One region of the Georgenia sp. AZ-5 genome, then DNA from elsewhere that is predicted to be linked to it. Evidence: riboswitches for the same ligand, from Rfam matches in the RefSeq annotation. Region 1 holds a riboswitch; the other holds the start of a gene.
The links. A riboswitch is a leader RNA that binds a small molecule or an ion and turns the genes downstream of it on or off. The one in region 1 is predicted to bind glycine.
Positions count from the first base shown of each region.

Region 1 (7,204 bases):
GGGGCCGACGGTGTGGGAGCTCGAGGGGCCGATGCCCACGGTGAAGAGGTCGAAGACGCTGATGGCCATGGTGATGCTCCAGACGAGGGAAGCTTTGTGCGGTGGGTGCGGGCCGGGTCGTGCCCCGGTCCGCACCACACGCCGTCGTAGGTGCCCGGGGGCGGGCGCCCTTACCGCTCGGCGGTCAGCCGCCGCTCAGCGGAGCCAGTCCCGGGTAGAGCGGGTGGGCCGCGGCCAGGGCCTGGACCCGGGCCTTTAGGGCGGCCAGCACGGCCGGGTCGGCCCCGTCGGCCCCGGCGGTGGCACCGGCGATGAGGGTCTCGGCGATGATGTCGGCGACCTCGGTGAAGGCTTCTTCGTCGAAGCCGCGGGTGGCCAGGGCCGGGGTGCCGATGCGCAGCCCGGAGGTGACCATCGGCGGGCGCGGGTCGAAGGGCACGGCGTTGCGGTTGACGGTGATCTCGACCTGGGCCAGCAGGTCTTCGGCCTGCTGGCCGTCTAGCACCGAATTGCGCAGGTCCACGAGCACCAGGTGCACGTCGGTGCCACCGCTGACCACAGTGATCCCGGCGGCCGTCACGTCCGGGGAGAGCAGGCGGTGGGCGAGAATCTTCGCGCCCTCGAGGGTGCGTTCCTGCCGCCTGCGGAAGTCCTCGCTGGCGGCGATCTTGAACGCCACGGCCTTGCCGGCGATCACGTGCTCCAGCGGACCGCCCTGCTGGCCGGGGAACACCGCAGAGTTGATCTTCTTGGCGAGGTCGGCCTCGTTGGACAGGATGATCCCGCCACGGGGTCCGCCGAGGGTCTTGTGCGTGGTGGAGGTGACCACGTGGGCGTGCGGAACGGGGTTGGGGTGCAGCCCGGCGGCGACCAGACCGGCGAAGTGGGCCATGTCGACCATGAAATAGGCGCCGACCTCGTCGGCGATCGCCCGGAAGCGGGCGAAGTCCAGCTGCCGGGGATAGGCCGACCAACCAGCGATGATGAGCTTCGGGCGGTGCTCCCGGGCGAGGCGGGCGACGTCGTCCATGTCTACGGTGCAGCTGGCCTCCTCCACGCCGTAGGGCACGACCTGGTAGAGCTTGCCGGAGAAGTTCAGCTTCATCCCGTGGGTCAGGTGCCCGCCGTGGGCCAGGTTCAGGCCCAGGATGGTGTCCCCGGGCTTGATCAGGGCGTGCATCACCGCGGCGTTGGCCTGGGCCCCGGAGTGGGGCTGGACGTTGGCGTAGCCGGCCCCGAAGAGGGCCTTGACCCGGTCGATGGCCAGCTGCTCGATGACATCGACGTGTTCGCAGCCGCCGTAGTAGCGCCGGCCCGGGTAGCCCTCGGCGTACTTGTTGGTCAGCACCGAGCCTTGGGCCTGCATCACCGCGACGGCGGTGTGGTTCTCCGAGGCGATCATCTCCAGCCCGTCCTGCTGGCGGCGCTGCTCGGCGTCGATGCGTTCGGCGACCTCGGGGTCGAGCTGGGCGAGGTCCAGGTCCAAGGTGGTGCTAGGGGCTTTGGTGTGGGCAGTCATGCCAGCTCGCCCCCGTAGGCCTCGGCGTACTCCAGGGCCGACAGCAGCGGCCCCTCCTGGGCGACCTCGACGGTGAACAGCCAGCCGGCGCCGTAGGCGTCCTCGTTGAGAAGGCCCGGATTGTCCACGGCCTCGGCGTTGACCTCTACCACGGTGCCGGTGACCGGGGCGTAGAGCTCGGAGACGGACTTGGTGGACTCGATCTCCCCGCAGGCCTCCCCGGCGGTGATGGTGGACCCGGCCTCGGGCAGATCAACGTAGACGATGTCGCCAAGGTTGTCGGCGGCCACCTGGCTGATGCCGATCCTGGCCGGTGAGGCGTCGTCGACCCATTCGTGCTCTGCGGAATAACGCAGCGCGGGCAGGACAGTGCTCATGGTGTGGTCCTTTCAGTAAGCCGGTAAGGGGACTACTTGTGGCGGTGGTAGAAGGGCAGGGGCACGACCTCGAAGGGCTCGGCCTTGCCTCGCAGGTCCACCTCCAGCGTGGTGCCGAGCTCGGTGAACTCGCTCTCGACGTAGGCCAGGGCGATCGGGTAGCCCAGGGTGGGGCTTGGCGCCCCGGAGGTGACCTCCCCGACCACGGTCCCGTTCTTGAGCACCCGATAGTGGCTGCGGCCGGCGCGCCGGCCCAGGCCCTTGAGGCCCACCAGGCGCCGGGGCGTACCGCAGGCCCTCATGGCCTCGAGCGCCGGGCGGCCGATGAAGTTCTCCTGCTTCTTGAAAGACACGACCGCCCCCAGCCCGGCTGAGAACGGATCGGTCTGCCGGGAGAGCTCCTGGCCGTAGAGCGGCATCCCGGCCTCCAGGCGCAGGGAGTCACGGCTGGCCAGCCCGCACGGGATCAGCCCGTGTCCCTGACCGGTCTCCAACAGCGCATCCCAGAGGGACGCGGCCTGGGCGTTGGGCACGTAGAGCTCGAACCCGTCCTCACCGGTGTAGCCCGTGCGGGCCAGCAGCACCGGGGTCCCGGCGACGGGGACGGCTGTGGCGGCGTAGTACCTCAGGCCTGTGACCAGCTCCTGCTGCGCGGCCGGGACCAGCTCCAGCACGAGCGCCTCGGCGGCCGGTCCCTGGACCGCGACCAGGGACGTCTCGGCGGACTCGTTGACGATCGCCACGTCGAAATCGGCCGCCCGTTCCTCCAAGGCGGCGACGACGGCCGGTGCGTTGCCGGCGTTGGGCACCACCAGGTACTCGTTCTGCGCCAGCCGGTAGCTGATCAGGTCGTCGATGATCCCGCCCTCAGGGGTGCAGATCAGGGAGTACTTGGCCCGCCCCACGGCCATCGCGGCGAGGTTGCCGACCAAGGCCGTGTTCAGGAACGTGCCCGCGTCCGGTCCCAGCACGCGCACCTCACCCATGTGGGAGAGATCGAACAGCCCGGCCGTCTGGCGCACAGCTCGGTGCTCGGCCAGCTCGGAGGCGTACTTCAACGGCATGTCCCAGCCCCCGAAGTCGGTGAAGGAGGCCCCCAGGGCGGCGTGCTGCTCGTGCAGGGCGGTGTGTCGGGAAGTGGTGCTGACAGTCATGTCGGTGCCTTTCGTGGCTGCGCCGGTTCAGTCTTCGAAGGCCTGGGGGGCCGGGCAGGAGCAGATCAGGTTGCGGTCCCCGGCCGCACCGTCGATCCGGCCCACCGGAGGGAAGTACTTGTCCTGGCGCAGCGAGGCGACCGGGAAGGCGGCCTGCTCGCGGCTGTAGGGGCGGTCCCAGTCGGTGGCCGCGACCGCGGTCGCCGTGTGCGGGGCCCGGCGCAGCGGCGAGTCCTTCACGGTGAACTCCCCGGCCAGGACCTGGTCGATCTCTTGCCGGATCGCGATCATGGCCTCGATGAACCGGTCCAGCTCGGGGAGGTCCTCGGACTCGGTGGGTTCGACCATCAACGTCCCGGCCACCGGGAAGGACAGGGTGGGGGCGTGGAAGCCGTAGTCGATCAGGCGCTTGGCCACGTCCTCGGCGGTGACCCCCGTCTTGGCGGTGAGCTCGCGCAGATCCAGGATGCACTCGTGGGCGACGAGGCCCCGGTTGCCGGTGTAGAGGACCGGAAAGTGCTCGGTCAGGCGGGCCGCGACGTAGTTGGCCGTCAGCAGCGCGGTCTTGGTCGCGTCCGTGAGGCCTTCGGCGCCCATCATCGCGATGTAGGCCCAGGAGATCGGCAGCACGCCGGCGGAGCCATACGGGGTGGAGGTGACCGGTGTGCCGGCGCGCCCGTTGGACTCCCCGGCCGCGACTCCCGGCAGGAACGGCATGAGGTGCTCGGCCACGGCCACGGGGCCCACGCCGGGCCCGCCGCCCCCGTGGGGGATGCAGAAGGTCTTGTGCAGGTTCAGGTGGGACACGTCCCCGCCGAAGCGGCCGGGCTGGGCCAGCCCGACGAGGGCGTTGAGGTTGGCGCCGTCGATGTAGACCTGGCCGCCGGCGGCGTGAATCTTGTCGCAGACCTCGCGCACGTCGGCGTCGTACACCCCGTGCGTGGAGGGGTAGGTGATCATGATGGCGGCCAGCTGGTCGCGGTGCGCCTCGATCTTGGCGTCGAGGTCCGCGGCGTCGATGGTGCCGTCGGCGGCCGTCTTCACAACGACGACCTTGAGCCCTGCCAGCACGGCGGAGGCGGCGTTGGTGCCGTGGGCGGAGGCGGGGATCAGGCAGACGGTCCGTTCGGTGTCGCCGTTGGCGAGGTGGTACTGGCGGATGGCCAGCAGCCCGGCGTACTCGCCCTGGGAGCCGGCGTTGGGGGCGATGGAGACCCCGGCGTAGCCGGTGACGGCGCACAGGCGCGCCTCGAGGTCGGCGATGAGCTCGCGCCACCCGGCGGTCTGGTGGCCGGGGGCGAAGGGGTGGATGCTGGCGAACTCCGGCCAGGAGATGGATTCCATCTCGGCGGTGGAGTTCAGCTTCATGGTGCACGAGCCCAGCGGGATCATCGTCCGGTCCAGGGCCAGATCCCGGTCGGCGAGCCGGCGCAGGTAGCGCAGCATCTGGGTCTCGGAGCGGATCGTGTTGAAGATCGGGTGCGTCAGGTACGCCGAGGTGCGCACGAGCTCCGACGGCAGGGCGTAGTCCCCGCCACGCAGTTGGTCCTGTGCGGTATCCACCGCCTGCTCGGCGTCGGCGACGCCGAAGGCCTCCGCAACTGTCACCAGGTGCTCAAGCGTGGTCGCCTCGTCGGCCGAGACCGAGACGGTGTCCTCATCGACCAGGCGCAGGTTCACACCTCGCGCCTCGGCGGCCTCGACCACTGCCGTGGCGCGGCCTGGCACGCGGGCGCGAACGGTGTCGAAGAACTGCCCGGTCACCAGCTCGATGCCGGCCCCAGCCAGCACCGCGGCGAGGGTGCGGGCGTGGCGGTGAACGCGCTGGGCGATCGCCTTCAGGCCGGCCGGGCCGTGATAGACGGCGTACATGGACGCCACGACAGCCAGCAGCGCCTGGGCGGTGCAGATGTTGGAGGTGGCCTTCTCCCGGCGGATGTGCTGCTCACGGGTCTGCAGGGCCAGGCGGTAGGCCGGCACTCCGGCGTCGTCGGCGGACACGCCCACCAGGCGGCCCGGCAGGGAACGCTCCAGGCCCGGACGAACGGCCATATAGGCAGCGTGGGGTCCGCCAAAGAACAGCGGGACCCCGAAGCGCTGGGTGTTGCCCACGGCGATGTCCGCACCCTGCTCCCCGGGCGGGACGATCAACGCCAGGGACAAGATGTCGGCGGCCACGGTGACCATGGCCCCGCGGTCCTTGGCCGCGGCGATGGCCGACGCGTGGTCCACGACCGCGCCGTTGTCACCTGGTTGCTGGAGCACGATCCCGGAGATCTCACCCGTGGGCAGCCCCGCGGAGAGGTCAGCGACCTCGACCTCGAAGCCCAGGGCCTCGGCCCGGCCCTTGACGACGGCGATGGTCTGCGGGAAGAGGTTCACGTCCAGGACGGTCTTCGCCTCGGCCCGGGCCTTGTTGGACCGGCGCATCAACAGCACGGCCTCGGCCACGGCGGAGGCCTCGTCGAGCAGCGAGGCGTTGGCCACCGGCAACCCGGTCAGATCCGCCACCATCGTCTGGAAGTTCAGCAGCGCCTCCAGACGACCCTGAGAGATCTCCGGCTGGTACGGGGTGTAGGCGGTGTACCAGGCCGGGTTCTCCAGGACGTTGCGCAGGATTACCGGCGGGGTGAGAGTGTCGTAGAAGCCCTGGCCGATCATCTGGGTCTTCGGAACGTTCTTCGAGGCCAGCATGCGCAGGTCCCGCAAGACCTCTGCCTCGGCGCGTGGCGCAGGCAGATCCAGCGGTGCCTTCTGGCGGATGTCCGCGGGCACCGCGGCATCGACCAGCTCTTCGAGATTGTCGTAGCCGAGGGTGTGCAGCATCGACGCGGCGTCGGCGTCGGAGGGGCCGATGTGGCGGTGGGCGAAAGCGTGCTCGTCGCTCGCGCGCACAGTGGTGGGGCGAGCCAAGATGATCGTCATAGAGGAACTCCAGAATTCTGCGCGGTCGCCGCGCGGCTTCTTGGTTCCTCCCCGATCTGTTGCACAGCCTGAGAGTTTCCGCCCCACCCAGACAGGGGCGGGGCTTGCTCCTTCGGCGAGCACGACAACGTGCTACTTTCCAGATGCGCCTCGTCGCGGCGGTACGGGGCCTGAGAGTTTCCCGGGGAGGAAATTGCTCCTTCGGCGCCCGACCGATCGTGCTGGACGGGACTCTCCCGCCGCGCTTCAACGGCCATATAGGTTTGTGACTGCGGTCACAAGGTAGTGGAACCATCCGACGTGTGCAACAGCTTCACCACGCTCCCGCGCCATGAGCGCTCCGCCCTCACCTGACGGTGGGCACACGGATCCGTTTCCGCAACGTGGTGCGGGAAAGTGCCGGTTGCGCACGGGATCGGCCGGCGACGGCAGTCGTGGCACGGTGAGCTGGCGCTTCAGATCGTCGTGGCAACCTTCCGGCACGGACTCCGCGACAAGGTGCCGCAGAGAGGACATCACCTGGGCCCGCACGCTGATGACGCTCTCTGAAGCTCAAGTCGAACCAGAACGGCTGCGGGGCCAACGCCACCACGTTGCTGTCGAACTCCAGCGCCTTGCTGTCGAAGTCCAGCGCCATGACGTGGTCGCGCTCGAGCCAGGACTCATAGCCCACGTGTGCGCCCACGGTGGCCGACCCCCACAGGCTCGCCAGTTCCGCTGGCCCCGGTAGGACGGGAACTCCCGCACGGGACGACCGTGCTCCAATGCCACCTCAGCGCCAGCTTCGAACTATGCGTCGCGCGCGACATCTGCAGGGGGACATAGCGCAGTACAAACCCGTCCCGAGTCGGTCTCCTAGGGCGTGTCTCTTAATGCGTTGAGCCAGATGGTGATCGCTCGCAGGAGAACTCCGCCGCGGTAGGTCAGGGCGAGCTTGTCGTAGCGGGTGGCCAGGGCGCGCCACTGCTTGAAGACGTTGAAGGAGCGTTCGACGACGTTGCGCCGCTTGTAGGCCTCGGTGTCGTAGGTGACGGGCCGGCCGCCGTTGGAACCGCGGCGTTTGCGGTTGGCGATCTGGTCGGAGCGTTCGGGGATGACGGCCTGGATGCCGCGCCGGCGCAGCAGCGCCCGGTTCGCCCTGGAGGAGTAGGCCTTGTCGGCCAGGGCCCGCACCGGCGTGGTCGGGCCCGCCCAGGGCCCAGCCGGGGCACGCGCACAGAGTTCATGAG
Region 1 is NZ_JBINOU010000001.1:4,000,151-4,007,354, reverse strand. Features, by position in the region: gene ACF0H8_RS18570 (L-serine ammonia-lyase) at 1-69, opposite strand, end outside; gene glyA (serine hydroxymethyltransferase) at 185-1,519, opposite strand; gene gcvH (glycine cleavage system protein GcvH) at 1,516-1,896, opposite strand; gene gcvT (glycine cleavage system aminomethyltransferase GcvT) at 1,929-3,050, opposite strand; gene gcvP (aminomethyl-transferring glycine dehydrogenase) at 3,078-5,975, opposite strand; glycine riboswitch at 6,125-6,224, opposite strand; partial or broken gene ACF0H8_RS18545 (IS5 family transposase) at 6,831-7,204, opposite strand, start outside.

Region 2 (7,204 bases), 1.8 Mb from region 1:
CCCGCTTGGCCATCTCCGCGGTGCGCCTGGCGCCCTCCATGTCGTGCATGGGGTCGATGACCCACAGCCGGCTGATGCCGTTGCGGGCGAGAAGCGTGAAGGCGAGCTCGAAGACGGCGTCGGGCGTGCGGTGAAAGGTGATGAACCGCTTGCCCGTGGTGAGGAAGCCGAGGCGGGTGCGGGGCATCCGGTCGCGCGCCGCCCGGAGCCGCTGCCAGGGGTCCTCCCGGTGGTAGCGCACCGCCGTGGCCATGAGCGTGGAGGTCAGGAGCTCGACGGCGCGGTAGCCGACCCGGTCGAGGTCGGGCGTGACGCCCTCGACCATGCGGGTGGTCACGCCGGTGGCGCCCCACAGGCTCTGGTTGCCGTCCCGCAGGGAGACGTCCACCAGCGAGATGTCGCTCATCGGGCCTCCTGCAGGGGGGACGCTGCGGCCGCCGCGTCGGCCGCCGGCGCGGGGTCGGTCAGCAGGCGGTCGAGCCAGCGGGTGGTGACGGTGTTCTGCCGGTACGCCGGCTCCGCCACGATGCGGCGCAGCAGCGGCAGCGACGTGGTCAGCCCACCGATCTCGAAGCGCTCGAGCCCCTCGCGCAGGCGGTCGACGGCGGCGGCGCGGTCCGGCCCCCACGCGACCTGCTTGGCCATGAGCGCGTCGTAGAAGGGCGGGAAGCGGTAACCCTCGTAGATGTGCGAGTCCAGGCGCAGGCCCCCGGCGACCGAGGGACGCCACCGGGTGACGGTGCCGGGCGACGGGGCGAGCCCGTTCTCGGGGTCCTGCGCGGTGATCCGCGCCTCGATCGCGTGGCCGTGGAAGGTCACGTCGTCCTGGGAGAGGCTCAGCGGCTCGCCCAGCGCCGCGAGCAGCTGCTCGCGGACGAGGTCGACGCCGGTGACCGCCTCGGTGACGGGGTGCTCGACCTGGATCCGGGGGTTGACCTCCAGGAAGGCGAGCTCGTCGCGGTCGACGTCGTAGAGGAACTCCACGGTCCCCAGGCCCACGTAGTGCAGGGCCCGGGCGATGCGAACGGCGCTGTCGTGCAGCAGCTCGCGGGTCGGCGCCGGCAGGGCGGCGCAGGGGGACTCCTCGACCACCTTCTGGTAGCGGAACTGCACCGAGCACTCGCGCTCGCCCAGGTGCACCACGTTGCCGTGGCGATCGCCGAGGACCTGGACCTCGACGTGCTTGGCATCCTCGACGAAACGCTCGAGGAACACCGTGCCGTCCCCGAAGGCGGACTGCGCCTCCGCCGAGGCGACCCGCCAGGCCTCGTGGAGGCCTGGCGGGTCCTGGACCCGCTTCATCCCCCGCCCGCCGCCGCCGTGCGCGGCCTTGACCAGGACGGGATAGCCGATCTGCTCCGCCAGGCGCTCGACCTCCTCGGGCGTGCGGGCCCGGCCGCCCGCCGAGACGGGGACACCGACCGACTCGGCCAGGTCCCGGGCCGCCAGCTTGTCCCCCAGCGCGCGCAGCGCCTCCGGGCTGGGCCCGACGAACACGAGGTCGTTCTCGGCGCACGCCTCGGCGAACTCGGCCCGCTCGGCGAGGAAGCCGTACCCCGGGTGCACCAGGGTGCAGCCGGTGGAGACAGCGGCCTGCACCACGGCCGGGACGTTCAGGTAGCTCTCGGTCGGCCGCGGACCGCCGAGGGTGACCGTCCGGTCGGCGCGCCGCGCGCCCAGGGTCGCGCGGTCCGCCGTCGAGACACCGAGCACGGTCTCCAGGCCGAGGCGCTGGCACGCCTCGATGATCCGCACCGCGATCTCCCCGCGGTTGGCCACGAAGACCCGGGGCGTCATGACGCCTCCCGGATCACGAAGAGGGGCTGGTCGAACTCCACCAGCTCCCCGTCACGGGCGTACGACGCCACGACCTCGCCGGCGACGCCCGCGACGACGGAGTTCATCAGCTTCATCACCTCGATGATGCAGAGCACCGAGTCCGCCTCCACCGTGTCGCCCGGCTCCGCGAACGGCGGCTCGCCCGGCTTGGGCGAGCGGTAGAAGGTGCCGAGCATCGGGGCCCGCACGAGCACGTGCCCCGGCGGCAGCGCCTCCGGGGAGACGTCCTTCTCGTCGCGAGCGGGCAGGGTGGCGAGCACGGCGGGGCTCGGGCTGTCGGTGGCGGCACCGGCCCGGCGGAGCGGTCTACGACGGTGCCGCCGGCGATGGGATGCTCGCCGGCCGGGCCCGGGGCGTCGTCACCCGCCGGCGGGCGACGCTCCTGGGTGTGCGGCACCGGCGGGGCCGGTTCGCGTGAGGCCGCGACGCCGTTGCTCCGGGCCTCCGCCTCACTCAGGAAGCCACCGCGGCGCACGTGGATCCGCAGGGAGCCCTTCTCGTACAGAAAGTCCGTGAAGTCGGTCTTGTCGAGCTGCTCGATGATCGCTGCGAGCTCCTCGAGATCAACGTCCATGCGGCCCAAGCCTCCTTGCTTGCCGACGTGCATGTGGGGGTGCCACCTGTGCCGTGAGCAGCAAACTAGGAACCGGTCCCCCATACCGCAATGGAAAGGCGCGGACATTCCACCATGGGGTATCGCTCCTGCGGCGCAGCCCGCGGGCCGGCTCGCGGGTGAGGGCCCCGACGCCCGACATCGACGGATCCGGATCTCGGGCGCCCTGCCGTGGTGCCACGGGTCGAGCCACGCTCCGCCACCCCACCCGGGACGGTTCACGGTGAGACGGCTAACTGGACACGTTGGCAGCTGCAGTCGTCCGATGCGGCATACTTGTCCCGTCAACAACTGAACATGCCACCGAACCGCGGCGGGAGAGTCCCGCAACAGCGGGCGCCGAAGGAGCAACCTCCCCGGGAATCTCTCAGGCCCCCAAACCGCCGCCGGCGAGGCTCCTCTGGAAAGCAACCCTGCGGGGTTCACCGACGGTGCAAGCGGGTCCCGACCCGCGAAAGCTCTCAGGTCCGATGACAGAGCGGGGAGACACCATCCCCGGTGCGCCTGCCGCACCCTGTCCTGAGGAGTTCTGTGGCTCTCTCCATCGACGCGCCCACGCGCGTGCAAGATTCTCATCGCCTCTCCGCCCGGCCGGTCGCGCCGCGGACGAACCGTCGTCTCGGTGTCGTGGCGATCGTCGCCTCGGCCACAGCGATGGGCGCCGCCGGGCTGTTCGGCCGGCTGGCCACTCCGGCCGACGCGGTGATCGGCGAAGCCCTCACGTTGGGCCGCATGCTCGTCGGGGCGCTCGGCATGCTCGTCCTGCTCACGGTCTCGCGTCACCTCGGCCAGCTGCGCCGAGCCCGCCTGTCCTGGTCGGTCGTGCTCGGCGGGGTCTTTCTCGGCATCTCACTCGCGACATACCTGTCCGCGACCGTGCTCATCGATCTCTCGCTCGCCGTGGTGCTGCACTACATCGGCCCGGCGCTCGCGACGCTGCTCGCCCGCGTGATGCTCAAGGAGCGCATCACCCACCCCGACCTCCTGTCCCTGGCCGCCAGCTTCCTCGGGATGATGCTGGCCGCCGGTCTGGTCGGCGGGGCGCCGTCCCCGGCCTCCGACCAGCAGACCCTCGGGGTCGTTCTCGGCGTCGTCTCCGGCGTCTTCTACGGGGCGGCGCTGCTGTGCTACCGCTACAGGTCCGACATGCCGGCCGACGTTCGCAGCTTCTGGAACTTCACCTTCGGCACCGTGGCCACCGGGGCCATGGTGGCTCTGGCTCGTCCCGACCTGTCCGGGATGACCCCGACCCACTGGGTCTGGGCCGGCGGGTTCTTCCTGGTCTGCGGTCTTCTGGCGCTGGGGCTGCTGGTCGTCGCGGGCAAGCACCTGCGCGCCGCCGAGCTCTCCGGCCTGTCGTACTGGGAGGTCGTGGTGGCGATGATGATCGGGGCGGCCGCGTTCGGCGAGTCGGTCTCGCTCCTGGCCGTCCTCGGCGCCGGGCTCATCGTCGTGGGGGCGGTGCTGCCGCTGCTTTCCGGTCGGCCCCGCTGAGCACCAGCCCACCCGCCCGGGCGCGCGGCCGACGGAAGCCCTCCCGCCCGGGCGCGGCGGAGCTCCCACGCCCGGTACCGACGCCAGCCGGACGTGGACGGGAGACCGCCATGCCGGGACGGCGGCCGTCCTCCGCTCTCACGACTTCTCGCGGTCGTGACGGCGGCGAGCGGCTGGGGCGTCGATGTTGAACCGCAGGCCCAGCATGCGGATCGTGAAGCACACGACGGCGCCGAGCACCGCGCCAGAGACCCCGAGGACCGGGTGGTGGGCGGTGGCCACGGCGATGGCAGCGCCGATCACGGCCGGGACCGCGTAGAGACCGCTGGCGAGCACGGACGGGATCTCGCGGATGAGCACGTCCCGGATCGTCCCGCCGCCCACCGCCGTCACGGCACCGAGGAGGATGGCCGGTGCGGGATCGAGACCGAACGCGATCGCCTTCTGCGCACCCACCACGGCGAACACGCTCAGTCCCACGGCGTCGAGAACGAGCATCGAGTGGTGGATCAGCCGGGGAAGCTGGCTGACGAAGAAGGCGATGAGGGCGCCGCCGGCGGCGACGGCCAGGTAGTACCGATCGGTGAACGCCGCCGGAGGCACCGCCCCGATGCACAGGTCCCGAACCAGGCCGCCACCGAGGGCGGTGATGACGCCCAGCGTCAGGATCCCGACGATGTCGACCCGGGTCTTCTCCGCTGCGGTGAAGGCTCCGTTGACGGCGAAGGCGAAGACACCGAGCAGATCCAGAGCACGGACGGCGTCAGCGGCGGACACGGCAACTCCCCTTCCTGGGAGAACGGCAACACCCTGAATCGGCGGGCTCCCGGGCGACCTCGCGGACCGTGGCCCCGGTGCTGCATCGCTCGGCTCCGGCGGGGTGCTGCACCGCTCGGGTCCCGCCGGCGACGGCGGTGCCCGATCCCGACCGGAGGTCCCCTTCGCGCCATGACGCTGGCGGCTGCGTCGCCACAGGCGCCGCCAGGCCTGATGATTCCACCAGCCGGCGCTACGCCGCCAACCACGCCAGTGCGGCCACGACGGCGGCAGCGGTGCCGGTCCGCAGGGTCGGCCGCATCACGGGCGCGAACGTGGGCGAGTGGTTGCCCGGGACATCCTCGGCCAGAGTGCCCCGCGCCGCAGCGGTCCGGTAGAGGTCCGGGTCGATGCCGCCGATGGCCCAGTAGGTGTACGGGGCTCCCAGCGCGTCAGGCACCGCCGAGAAGTCCTCACTGGCGGTCTGACGCCCGAAGTCTCCGGCCGCCTCACCGAAGTACTCGCGAAACGCGGCGGTGACCCTCGCGGTGACGTCCGGGTCGTTGTCGGTCAACGGGTAGCGGTCGTAGCTCTCGAACTTCGGCTCCCGCGGTGACCCCGAGGCCGCGCACTCCGCGCGGACGATCCGCCTCACGGCGGCGACCATCCGCGCCCGGGTCTGCTCGCTGTAGGCACGCAGGTTCAGCTCGAGCAACGCATGGTCGTCGATGATGTTGCTCTTCGCGCCCACGGCGATCCGGCCCACCGTGAGGACCGCGAACTCCCCGGGGGGCAGCTCCCGGGAGACCACGGTCTGCAGGCGGATGACGATCATGGCGGCAAGCACCGCGGGATCGACGGCCAGGTGCGGCATCGACCCGTGGCTGCCGCGACCGTAGACCGTCACCCGCACACTCTCCGCGAGCGAGAGGAACGGGCCCGAGCGGGTCCCGACGGTGCCGGCAGGATGGGCCAGGACATGCTGGCCGAAGACGACGTCCGGCTTCGGGACCAGCGCGGCCAGCCCGTCAGCGACCATGCGGTCAGCGCCCTCGGCGAGCTCCTCCGCCGGTTGGAACAGCGCCACGAACGTCCCGCGCCAGGACGGCGTCGATCCCGCGAGAAGACGCGCCGCCCCGAGCAGGCAGGCGACGTGGACGTCGTGACCGCAGGCGTGCATCACGGGCACTTCGTTCCCGGCACCTCCGTCGTGCGCACGGCGCTGGCATAGGGCAGCCCGGTCGCCTCCGCGACCGGCAGCGCGTCCATGTCGGCCCGCATCAGCACCACCGGCCCGTCGCCGTTGACGAGCACCCCGACGACGCCGGTGCCCCCAACGTTCTCGTGCACCACGAACCCCAGCTGCCGCAGCTCCGCCGCGACCACCCCCGCCGTGCGCGTCTCCTGATGGCCGAGCTCGGGATGCGCGTGCAGGTCCCGGTACAACCCCTCCTGCCACTCCCCGATCTCCGCCTGACCACGAAGGACCGCCTCGACGGCTGACGCAGCACTCATCCAGATCCTCCCCACCATGAGCGTCAAGTTCCTGGGTCCGTCCACGGCGGACAATCGCGCGCGTGACGGCGGCGACCAGCATCCCCCGCACGGCCTCGCGGTGCATGCCGTCTGCTCGCGATGGCTCCGCAACCGATGTCGCGCCGTCGCTGGCGTCGCGCGGGCCGCAACCCCGGTGATGATCCCGGCGGTTTCACCGGCGCGGCGCCGGCGCCGCCCTCGGCAACCTGGCACCGTGGCTCTGGTCCCCGCTGCCCTCGCCCTCACGCTGCCGCGCACCCGGTGAGGACTACGGCGCTCTGCCGCCGACGTCTGTGAGAACGCAGTCCGGAGGTGATTGCTGCGTTCTGACAGGCGGCCAGGGACTCGTCGATCCGCCTGCCGTCGGAACGGTCGCGGCGCACTCCACCATCCCGTATATGGACGCCCACCTCTTGACAGTCCTACTCCCCTCTGCGAGTCTGCCAAAACGATTCGGCAACGAGGGCGATCCCACGGAGGTCTCGATGAAGAGAGTTCGGCAGGTCGGCACGACCGTCATGGTCACGGCCACCGCCTCGATCCTGGCGGCATGCGGCGGGAGCGGTGGCACCGACGGCGGCGACGCCTCCAGCACCGGAGAGGTCACCGTCTGGGCTCACCAGGGGCAGGAGTCGGAGGTCCAGGCCCTCGAGGAGATCATCGAGGACTTCAACACCTCTCAGCAGGAGTACACCGCGACGCTGCAGTTCGTCCCTGAGGCTGACTACACGAGCACCCTGACCACCACGGACCCGGGCGAGCTGCCGGACGTCCTGGAGTACGACGGGCCGATGATGGCCTCACTGGTCCACGCCGGCAAGCTCGCCCCGGTCGGCGACCTGGTGGCCCCCGAGACACTCAAGAACCAGACGGCGTCCGTGCTCGCCCAAAACACCTTCCCCGGCGACTCGAAGGTCTACGGCATCTCCCAGTTCGACGCGTCGCTGGGGATTTACGGCAACAGGG
Region 2 is NZ_JBINOU010000001.1:2,176,658-2,183,861, reverse strand. Features, by position in the region: gene ACF0H8_RS10270 (pyruvate/oxaloacetate carboxyltransferase) at 1-406, opposite strand, end outside; gene ACF0H8_RS10265 (acetyl/propionyl/methylcrotonyl-CoA carboxylase subunit alpha) at 403-1,797, opposite strand; gene ACF0H8_RS10260 (acetyl-CoA carboxylase biotin carboxyl carrier protein) at 1,794-2,099, opposite strand; gene ACF0H8_RS10255 (hypothetical protein) at 2,315-2,470, shown strand; glycine riboswitch at 2,757-2,845, shown strand; gene ACF0H8_RS10250 (DMT family transporter) at 2,984-3,946, shown strand; gene ACF0H8_RS10245 (trimeric intracellular cation channel family protein) at 4,085-4,723, opposite strand; gene ACF0H8_RS10240 (amidohydrolase) at 4,956-5,882, opposite strand; gene ACF0H8_RS10235 (hypothetical protein) at 5,882-6,217, opposite strand; gene ACF0H8_RS10230 (extracellular solute-binding protein) at 6,724-7,204, shown strand, end outside.
Region 2: linked by a shared signal. The riboswitch ahead of ACF0H8_RS10250 (DMT family transporter) and the one ahead of gcvP (aminomethyl-transferring glycine dehydrogenase) in region 1 are both predicted to bind glycine.